2 linked regions of the Acidithiobacillus ferrooxidans ATCC 23270 genome follow. The protein of the gene in region 1 interacts with the protein of each later gene in a pairwise test. Links are inferred from orthologs where the notes say so. Each region holds a gene or a part of one and is shown in the gene's direction. Other genes may lie near its edges.

Evidence for each region. Proteins that work in one complex are often made in the same cells at the same time.
Region 2: the proteins of sfsA (region 1) and AFE_RS02145 interact in binary tests that used the Escherichia coli proteins (3 or more experiments, as listed by UniProt). The link is inferred for Acidithiobacillus ferrooxidans ATCC 23270 from one-to-one orthologs.

The regions. Positions count from the first base shown.
Region 1 is NC_011761.1:838,484-843,214, reverse strand. Bases 1-2,866 are described here. They hold sfsA (DNA/RNA nuclease SfsA), read left to right. Parts: upstream 1-1,017; coding sequence 1,018-1,716; downstream 1,717-2,866. Other genes in these bases: glnD ([protein-PII] uridylyltransferase), read left to right, coding at 2,547-2,866; map (type I methionyl aminopeptidase), read left to right, coding at 1,735-2,544; gluQRS (tRNA glutamyl-Q(34) synthetase GluQRS), read left to right, coding at 117-1,007; thiL (thiamine-phosphate kinase), read right to left, coding at 1-55. Outside these bases: more of glnD, read left to right, coding at 2,867-4,731. UniProt on the Escherichia coli protein: Binds to DNA non-specifically. Could be a regulatory factor involved in maltose metabolism.
Region 2 is NC_011761.1:393,288-398,082, reverse strand. The notes cover bases 1,138-4,067. They hold AFE_RS02145 (glutamate-5-semialdehyde dehydrogenase), read left to right. Parts: upstream 1,138-1,939; coding sequence 1,940-3,196; downstream 3,197-4,067. Other genes in these bases: AFE_RS02140 (biotin--[acetyl-CoA-carboxylase] ligase), read left to right, coding at 3,177-4,067; AFE_RS02150 (MFS transporter), read left to right, coding at 1,138-1,773. Also shown: holA (DNA polymerase III subunit delta), read left to right, coding at 1-528; more of AFE_RS02150, read left to right, coding at 589-1,137; more of AFE_RS02140, read left to right, coding at 4,068-4,118; AFE_RS02135 (type III pantothenate kinase), read left to right, coding at 4,115-4,795. UniProt on the Escherichia coli protein: Catalyzes the NADPH-dependent reduction of L-glutamate 5-phosphate into L-glutamate 5-semialdehyde and phosphate. The product spontaneously undergoes cyclization to form 1-pyrroline-5-carboxylate.

The DNA.
Region 1 (4,731 bases):
TCTTGCCCAGCCGGCACCGCAACTGCTCGATGAACGCAAACTCTCCGCCCGCCATGTTCACTCCGTCTTGGCCATCGCTTGCGCTACTATAGCAAGGCCACCACCTGAAGGAAGCCATGCCCAGTACTCCCACCGTCACCGGACGCTTTGCCCCCTCCCCCAGCGGCCCGCTCCATGCGGGATCACTCATTGCCGCCGTCGGCAGTTATCTCAGCGCCCGCAGTCAGGGTGGGTGCTGGCGACTGCGCCTGGAGGATGTGGATGAGGGCCGCACGCGTGCCGGTGCCGCCGACGCCATTCTTCGGCAACTGGAGGCCATGGCCCTGGACTGGGACGGGCCAGTGCTGTCCCAGTCTCCGCGCAAGGCGATCTATCAGGAAGCGCTGACGGCTTTGCAAACCAAGGACATGGCCTACCCCTGTGCCTGCACCCGTCGGGAAATCCGCGGCTTCGGCGAACGCTATCCGGGCGTCTGCCGGCAGGGTCTGGCATCCGGACGGCAGACCCGCTCCTGGCGCCTGCGGGTGCCGGACCCCTTGCCCATCTGGGAGGATCGTTTCCACGGCTGGCAAGATACGCCCGCACCACAGGGTGACCCCATCCTGCTGCGTGCCGACAAATACTTCGCCTATATCCTGGCCTCTGTCGTGGACGACGGAGAGCAGGGCATCAGCGAAGTGATCCGCGGCGGCGATCTGCGCGCCCTCACTGGTGCGCAGCGTTATCTGCAAAGCGCCCTGGGCCTGCCCTACCCGCAATACGGGCACCTGCCCCTCCTCTGTAACGCCGACGGTCGCAAGCTGTCCAAAAGCCTCGGCAGCCCCGCCTGGGCGGGCGAACCCAGCCAAGCCTGGGAGGAGACCTTGCGACTGCTCGGCTGGATGACGCCCGCCGGACTGCGTGGCGCCCCTGCCGCAGAGTGGCGCGACTGGGCGCTCAGCCGGATGGCCGAGGGGCAACTTCTTTATCGCATTACCCCACTGGCCGCCGCCGCCGAACAGCGTTAGGCTGAGCGTCATGAACCTGCCGCCCCTCACCCCTGCCACCCTGATCCGTCGCTACAAGCGCTTTCTTGCCGACTGCGCATTGGCCAGCGGCGAGATCATCACCGTGCACTGCCCTAATTCCGGGAGCATGCGCAGTTGCGCCGAACCCGGTCAGCCCATTCTGATCTCCCAGAGCGGCAACCCTAAACGCAAACTTCCCTGGACCTGGGAACTCTACTGGAGCGGCGCCAGCTGGGTCTGCATCAACACGCAGCACCCCAATGCCGTAGTCGCCGAGGCCATCGCTGCGGGCGATATACCCGCCTTACAAAATTATGCACAACTGCGCCGCGAAGTGCCTTACGGCAGTCATGAGCGGGTGGATGTCCTGCTCAGTTCCGAAGGCCGGCCGCCCTGCTACGTAGAGGTAAAATCCTGCACCCTGCTGGAGGAAGACGGTGTGATCCGCTTCCCCGATGCCGTCAGCAGCCGCGCCCTGCGTCATCTGGGGGCATTGACGGAGGTGGTCCGCGGCGGCGGGCGCGCGGTGATGCTTTTCCTGATCGGCCGGGAAGACGGTCGGGGTTTTGCGCCCGCAGACGCCATTGATCCGGCCTATGGGAAGGCACTGCGCCGGGCACGCACCGACGGTGTGGAAATTCTGGCCTACCGGACCCGCCTCAGTCCTGATAAAATAAGCCTCAGTGTGGCGGAACCGCTTCTCTTTTAGCCGCATCAGGAGAACAGCATGTTACAACGCAGCAAAACGTCCCCCCAGGGCAGCATCAAGACCGCAGAAGAAGTGGAAAAAATGCGGGTGGCGGGCCGGCTCACGGCCATGGTGCTGAAGATGATCGGTCCCCACGTCAAAGCCGGCGTTACCACCGATGAACTGGACCGCATCTGCCACGACTATATCGTCAACGATCTGCAGGGCATTCCCGCACCGCTCCACTATCAGCCCAGCCCGGAATATCCGCCCTTTCCCAAATCCGTCTGCATCTCTCTCAACCATGTGATCTGTCACGGCATTCCCGGCGAGCGCGTCATCAGGGATGGCGACATGCTCAACATCGACGTCACGGTTATCAAGGATGGCTATCACGGAGACAGCAGCAAAATGTTCACCGTCGGAGAGGTGCCGTTGCGTTCGCGTCGGGTGATGGAAGTGGCTCATGAAGCCATGGTGCGTGGCATTCAGCAGGTGCGGCCCGGCGCAACCCTGGGCGATATCGGCCATGCCATACAGTCCTACGCCGAGGCGCAGCACTGTTCCATCGTCCGGGAGTTCTGCGGGCACGGCATCGGCCGCAAATTCCACGATGAGCCGCAGGTGCTGCATTATGGCAATCCCGGTGAAGGCATTGAACTGGTGCCGGGCATGACCTTTACCATCGAACCCATGGTCAATGCCGGCAAACGCTACATCAAGGCCCTGCCCGACGGCTGGACCATCGTTACCAAGGATCACAGTGCTTCCGCCCAGTGGGAGCATACCATTCTGGTCACCGATGATGGTTACGAAATACTGACCCAACTGCCCGGCGACCCCGTCTGAGCATGACGATCCACCCCGCGCAGTCCCGGACGCCTGCTGCGTTGGGCGAAGTTCGGGGGTCTTCGCCAGCCGCCACTTCGCCACAGCAGAGTGCCAGCGCTCTGCTCCACCAGCGCAGCCGCGCGGTGGACAGTACCCTGCGCAGGCTCTGGCAGAGCACATCGGGTGCAGATGCGGCGACGGCGCAAGAACTCACCCTGGCGGCCGTAGGCGGTTACGGGCGCGGCACCCTCTTCCCCCACTCCGACATCGACCTCCTGATTCTGACCCCGCCGACGCTCACGACGGTACAAAAGGGCTTCATCGAAGGCTTCCTGACCAGCCTCTGGGACCTGCAGATGCAGGTGGGGCACAGTGTCCGCAGCGTGGACGAATGCCTGCAGGAGGCGCGTCAGGATCTGGGTATCGCCACCACCCTGCTGGAATCCCGTTATCTGGCCGGATCGCACCCATTATTGCAACAACTGAGCGACGCGTTACGGGAAAATCCCCCCTGGCCTTCCCCGCTTTTTTTCGCCGCCAAACTGGCGGAGCAGGAAAACCGTCACGCCCGCTGCAGCGACACTGCTTTTCACCTCGAACCCAACCTCAAGGAAGGTCCCGGTGCGCTACGCAATATCCATCACCTGCAATGGCTCGCGGCCAGTGTTTTCGGGGAGGGCAGTCTGCGTCGCCTGCGCGATGAGGACATCATTACCGGCGAGGAATATCGTCAGCTCCTGCGCGCCCAGGCCCTGCTCTCCCGCCTGCGGATCGCCCTGCACCTCGCCACCGGACGCCACGAAGACCGTCTGCGCCTCGATCTGCAGGTACCTCTGGCACGGCAACTGGGCTACACCGACCGACCGGGACGTACCGCCGTCGAACAATTGATGCAGAAACTCTATCGCGCCTTCGCCGATATTCTGCGTATCGCCGCCATTGCCCAGGAGAACATCGCGCAGCATCTGGCCGCACGCACCCCAGCGCTGGAGGTTACCGACCAGCGGGCCACCCTGTCCCGGCCCACGCTGCATCGCGATGATATACAACTGCTCCGGCACATTCTGGGCCTGTTCCGTAGCCTGGTGGAAGACCCGCGGCGGCGCACCCTCGACGCACAGACGCAACGCCATCTGTACGCCTTGCGGAACGCCGTTCACCCGCGGGATCTGGACCATGATCCCGTCGCGCAGGAGCAGCTTCTCGCCATTCTCGCCCAGCCCGACGGCGCCTATCGCAGCCTCGCCATGATGCAGCAATGTGGCCTGCTGGCACGCATACTCCCCGCCTTTGGACGTATCACCGGACGTATTCAGCACGATCTCTTCCATGCGTATACCGTCGACCAGCATACTCTTTTTCTGCTCCGCAACCTCGGACAGATCTGGACTGGCGAGGCACCACTCCTGCCCGTCGCCGAGGCCGCCCGGCGGCAGGTGGAAAAACCGGAGTTACTGGTGCTGGCCGGTCTCTTCCACGATATCGGCAAAGGCCGCGGCGGCGATCACTCCAAAATCGGTGCTCAGGAAGCCCGGCGTTTTGCCCGGCGTCTACGATTGTCGCCCTGCGATACAGACCTGGTCGTCTGGCTGGTGGAACAACATCTGCGAATGTCCGCCGTTTCCCAGCGCCGCGACCTCGAAGACCCTCAGGTCATCCGCGACTTTGCCCATCTGGTCGGGGATGAACGCCATCTTGCCTATCTGCTGCTCCTCACCGTGGCCGACATGCGTGCCACCAACCCGGAACTCTGGAATGACTGGAAGGGACTGCTGCTCAGTACACTATATCGGGCGACGGCCACGGAACTTCAGCGGGAAGACCGCCAGACCCGGGATCTTCCGCAGATCATCTCCGATAAACAGCAGGCTGTTCTGCAGAAAATCGCCAGTACCGACCACTCACGTGTACACACCCTCTGGCAGCAGCTTTCGGGCCCGTATTTTCTGCGTTACACAGCAGACGAACTACTCTGGCATTGCCGGGAGATACTTGCCCACAAAAGCCGGAAAGCATTGGTCGCGGTGCGGCCCCACGCGCCCGAGGGCAGTGAAGTCCTGATTTACGGCCCGGACCGACCGGGACTTTTCCAGCAGATTACCGGTGCCCTCGATCGGCAATCCCTGAACATCATCGACGCCCGGATCGATACCAGCGAGGATGGTCGCGCCATCGACACCTTCCTGGTCATCGACAACAGCCACG
Region 2 (4,795 bases), 450 kb from region 1 along the record:
GCCGCCGGGATGCAGGCCGACAGCGCCGCCGTCCAGTTGCTCACCGACCTCAGCGCCGGCAACCTCGGGGCCTGCCATCAGGCCATCCAACGATTACAACAGGTCTATCCGGGGCAGCGCATCGATGCCGTCGCCATCCGCGCGGTACTGGCAGACAGCAGCCAGTTCACCATTTACGACCTCGCCGACGCGGTCCTGCGCGGCGAAACGGAACATATGCTGCACATGCTCGACCGCCTGCGCAATGGCGACGGTGAACCGGCCTTGTGCCTGTGGGTCCTGCACAAGGACCTGCGCCTGTTGGCCGAATTGCGGGCTGGCGGCGTGGATGTCGATGCATTCTTCCGGCAGAACCGTATTTTTCCACCACGACAGGGCTGGCTGCGCACGGCGGCGCGGCGCCTGACCCGTTCGGGGCTGCAGGCGGGCATCAAAGATTGCCTCGCCATCGATGCCCGCATCAAGGGGCAGGATCCCACGCCGGTCTGGCCCGCACTGACCGATCTCTGCCTGCGGATGTGCAGGTGACGATGGATTTGTTGGTACCCAGACTCGCGCCATGAAGGCGCCCCATAAGGTTTAGCATCCATGCGCCAGGCCCTGCCACTCACCGTTCTCGTTCTCGGATTAGTAAGCTTTTTCAATGACCTTGCCTCGGAGATGGTGGTCCCTCTCATCCCTGTCCTCCTGGCCACCATACTCGCTGCGGGTCCGGTGGCCCTGGGTCTGGTAGAAGGGGTGGCGGATACCGTGGCGAGTTTTCTCAAACTCTGGTCCGGCCGACATTCTGACCTCATCGGTGGGCGGCGCAAGGGGCTGACGGTGATCGGCTACACGGTTTCCAATCTGGCGCGACCGCTCATCGCCGTGGTGGGCAGCTGGCCAGCGCTCCTGCTCGTGCGCAGCATCGACCGGATGGGGAAAGGTATCCGCACCGCACCAAGGGATGCCTTGCTGGCAGATTCCACGCCGCCGGAACGCACCGGCTTTGCGTTTGGCTACCAAAGGGCCATGGACAATGGGGGCGCGCTGCTGGGAGCTCTGGTGGCAGCGGCAGTTTTGCATTTTTCCGGAATCCCCTTGGAGGATGTCATCCTCCTGTCAGCCATTCCCGGCGCCGTCGCCATTTTGCTCCTCGGTGGCGGCGTGCGTGAGGCGCAACGACCACCTGATCACAAGACCCCAGCCCATATCTCCCTGAACCCGCATCAGCTGTCACCCCACATCCGGCGCTACCTCCTGACGCTGAGCCTGTTCACCCTGGCCCGCGCCACTGAAACCTTCATTCTATTGCGTGCCTATCAGCTCGGCATGGACGTCGTACAGGTACTCCTGCTCTGGGCCTCCATCCATGCGGCCAAGAGCAGCACCGGCATGGGCGGTGGACGACTGGCCGACAAACTGGGGCGGCGACCCGTTTTATTCATCGGCTGGTCGGCCTACGGCTGCAACTACGCCTTGTTCGCCATGGTGGAAAGCCTCCCGCTGTTGTGGGCGGTGGCCTTGTCCTATGGTTTGTTTTTTGGCTTCAGCGAAGGGGCCGAACGGGCGCAGATCAATGATCTGACCACCGGCGACGAGCGCGGCACGGCCTTTGGCTGGTACAACCTGGCCACCGGCATCAGTGCAATCCCTGCAGGATTATTGTTCGGCTGGATATGGGAAGAGGTCGGCGCCCCTTATGCCTTCGGCTTTTCCGCCTGCATCGCCATCGCCGCCACCACACTCCTCGCCACCTGGGTCTACCGCGGTACCCCTTGGCGACCGTCCTGAATGCCCGCCGTCGCTGCCTGCGGATTGCCGGAATGGCTCCGGAACGGCACAATACCAACAATACCCGCGCGGGTTAGGCCACGCGGGCTGCCGTTTCCCGGCACGGATCAGCGACGTTTTTTTGTTGCCGCACATCTAGCCGGGGCCCAGCACAGGAGGCTCCATCTTGGATTTACGTAGCGAACTGGAAAAAATCGGTGAACGCGCCCGCAGCGCCCAGCGGCGGTTGCAAAGCGCGGACAGCGCCGCCAAAGACAGCGCCCTGCGCGCCATGGCGGAATTTTTGCGCCGCGACGCCGACAATCTGCAACGCGCCAACCGCAAGGATTTACGCAGCGCCGAAGAAGCGGGCAAGGATGCCGCTTTCATCGACCGCTTGCGTCTGGACGAAGCCCGTATCGAAGCCATGGCCAGGGGCCTCGAAGAAATCGCCGCCCTGCCCGACCCCGTGGGCGAGATCACCGACCTGCGTTACCGCCCCAGCGGCATCCAGGTAGGCCGTATGCGCGCGCCCCTGGGCGTGATCGCCATGATCTACGAATCGCGCCCCAACGTCACCGCCGATGCCGCCGGCCTCTGCGCCAAATCGGGTAACGCCGTCATCCTGCGTGGTGGTTCCGAGTCCCTGCACAGCAACATGGCCATCGCCGAGCGCCTGCGCGCTGCCCTCGGCAGGGCCAACCTGCCCCTCGATCTGGTCCAGTACGTCAATACCGCCGAGCGCGAAGCGGTGGGTATCCTGGTCGGCATGGATCGCTATGTGGATGTGGTGATTCCCCGCGGTGGCAAGGGCCTTATCTCCCGCGTCAAGGCCGACGCCACCGTACCCGTGATCATGCATCTGCATGGCAACTGCCATGTGTATGTGGACGCCGACGCTGATCCCCGCAAGGCACTGAGGGTGGTCCTCAATTCCAAAACCCAGCGGTTGGGCACCTGCAATACGGCAGAGAGTCTGCTCATTCATCAGGAGCGGATGGACGACCTGCTCGGCCCCATCGCTGCGGCACTGCAGGAGAAAGGCATCGAGGTCCGCGCCTGCGAACGCGGCCTGCCCCGCATCCCCGGTGCCATTGCGGCGACCGAAGAGGACTATGGCGCTGAGTATCTGGGGCCGATCATTTCCCTCAAGGTGGTGGATGATCTCGACGCCGCGATTGCGCACATCAACCGTTACGGCTCCCAGCATACCGAGTCCATCGTCACCGAAAACTATACCCAGGCCCGCCGCTTTCTGCGCGAGGTGGACGCCAGTTCCGTCATGGTCAATGCCTCCACCCGCTTTGCCGATGGCTTTGAATACGGCCTGGGTGCAGAGATCGGCATCTCCACCAACCGCCTGCACGTACGCGGGCCGGTGGGACTGGAGGGGCTGACCCTGCAGAAATGGATCGTCCTGGGAGATGGCCATATCCGCTCCTGAAGCTCCATCGACGGCATTGCAGGCCCTATTGGCGACCGTGGCGGACGGCTTGCCCCACGCCTGGCCTACCGATGATTCAAGCGGGCTTCCGTCTGCGCTGCTCGCGGAGGCCGGCGAATGGGGATTCCCCCTGTATGCGCGAGATGGCGGCGTGCAACTGGAACATCCCGCCGCGCCCCTCTCCGCCCGGGAAATTGCCGACATCGGCGGCATCGACCCGGCGCATATCCATCTGCCGTTGTGCTGCGCCTCCACCAATGCCGAGATCCTGCAGGATGCCGGCATGGACGTCTGCCTCACCGAAAGCCAGTGGGCCGGACGCGGACGTCGCGGGCACCGGTGGTCTTCACCTTTCGGGCGTCATCTCTATCTGAGTTATGGCTGGACTCAGCACAGCCCGGTCAATGCGGCACTAACCATCGTTGCCGCCCTGTCCGTGTTCACCCTGCTGCAGGCGCGCCTGCCGAGTCTTTGGGTCAAGTGGCCCAACGATCTTTGGGTGGAAGGGCGCAAGCTGGGGGGCATTCTGGTCGAAGCCCGCCCGCGCGGAGATGGGGAAACCCGGCTGGTGGTGGGTTTGGGACTCAACATCCACGACGATCCCGGTCTGCCCGCCACTGCCGTGAGCCTTGCCGATCTCGACATCAGGGTCACCCGCAGCACCCTCGCCGGTGCCATTCTCCGCCACTGGCGGGAAGACTTCGCGCGCTTTGCGGACGAGGGTTTCACGCCTTTCCTGCCCCTGTGGGAGAAGGCGGATCGCCTGACCGGGCAGCGCGTTCAGATCAGTGACGCGCAGGGCGTGCGCGAGGCCCGGGTGTTGGGCCTCGGCCCGGACGGGCGCCTGCAGGTATCCTGTGCGGATACGGGTATGATCTGGCTGAGTGCCGGTGACGTCAGCCTGCGGCCCCAGCATCCATGATCTTCATCGCCGTCGGCAATACCCGCACCCTGCTGGCACACACCCACGATGGCGTGCATTTCGACAGCGTCAGCGTGGCCACTTCGCTGCCACCCACGGAAATCCTGCAGCAGCCCGGCTTGACATGGCTCAGCGCGCCGAACCGGGAACCCGTCGCGCTGGGCGGCGTCGTACCTGCGGCGCTTGCCGCCTGGCGGGAAGCCTTGGCCACGGCAGAGGTCCGCGAACCCGACCCCGGCTTTTTTCGCCGCGCCGTGCCGCACGACTATCATCCGCCGGAAAGCCTCGGCTTTGACCGCCGTTGCTGCCTGCTCGCCGCCGCCATGGACTACCCCGGCCAGGACAGCATCGTCATCGACATGGGCACCGCCATCACCATCGACCTGCTGGCTGGCGGACATTTCCGGGGCGGACGCATTCTGCCGGGTATCGCCATGAGCCTGCGCGGTCTGCATGAAGGCACGGCACTCCTTCCTGAAGTCGTCCTGAACGCCCCAGCGGAAATGCTGGGCAATGACACCAGCAACGCCATTCAGGCCGGGGTCATCCACCTCTTTGCCGATGCCCTGCGCGGCGCCATTACCGACTTTCGCCAGTACAGCCCCCAGGCACGGATACTGATCACCGGTGGCGATGCCGAACGTTGGCAACCCGGCATCGCTGGTAGCCTGTACCAG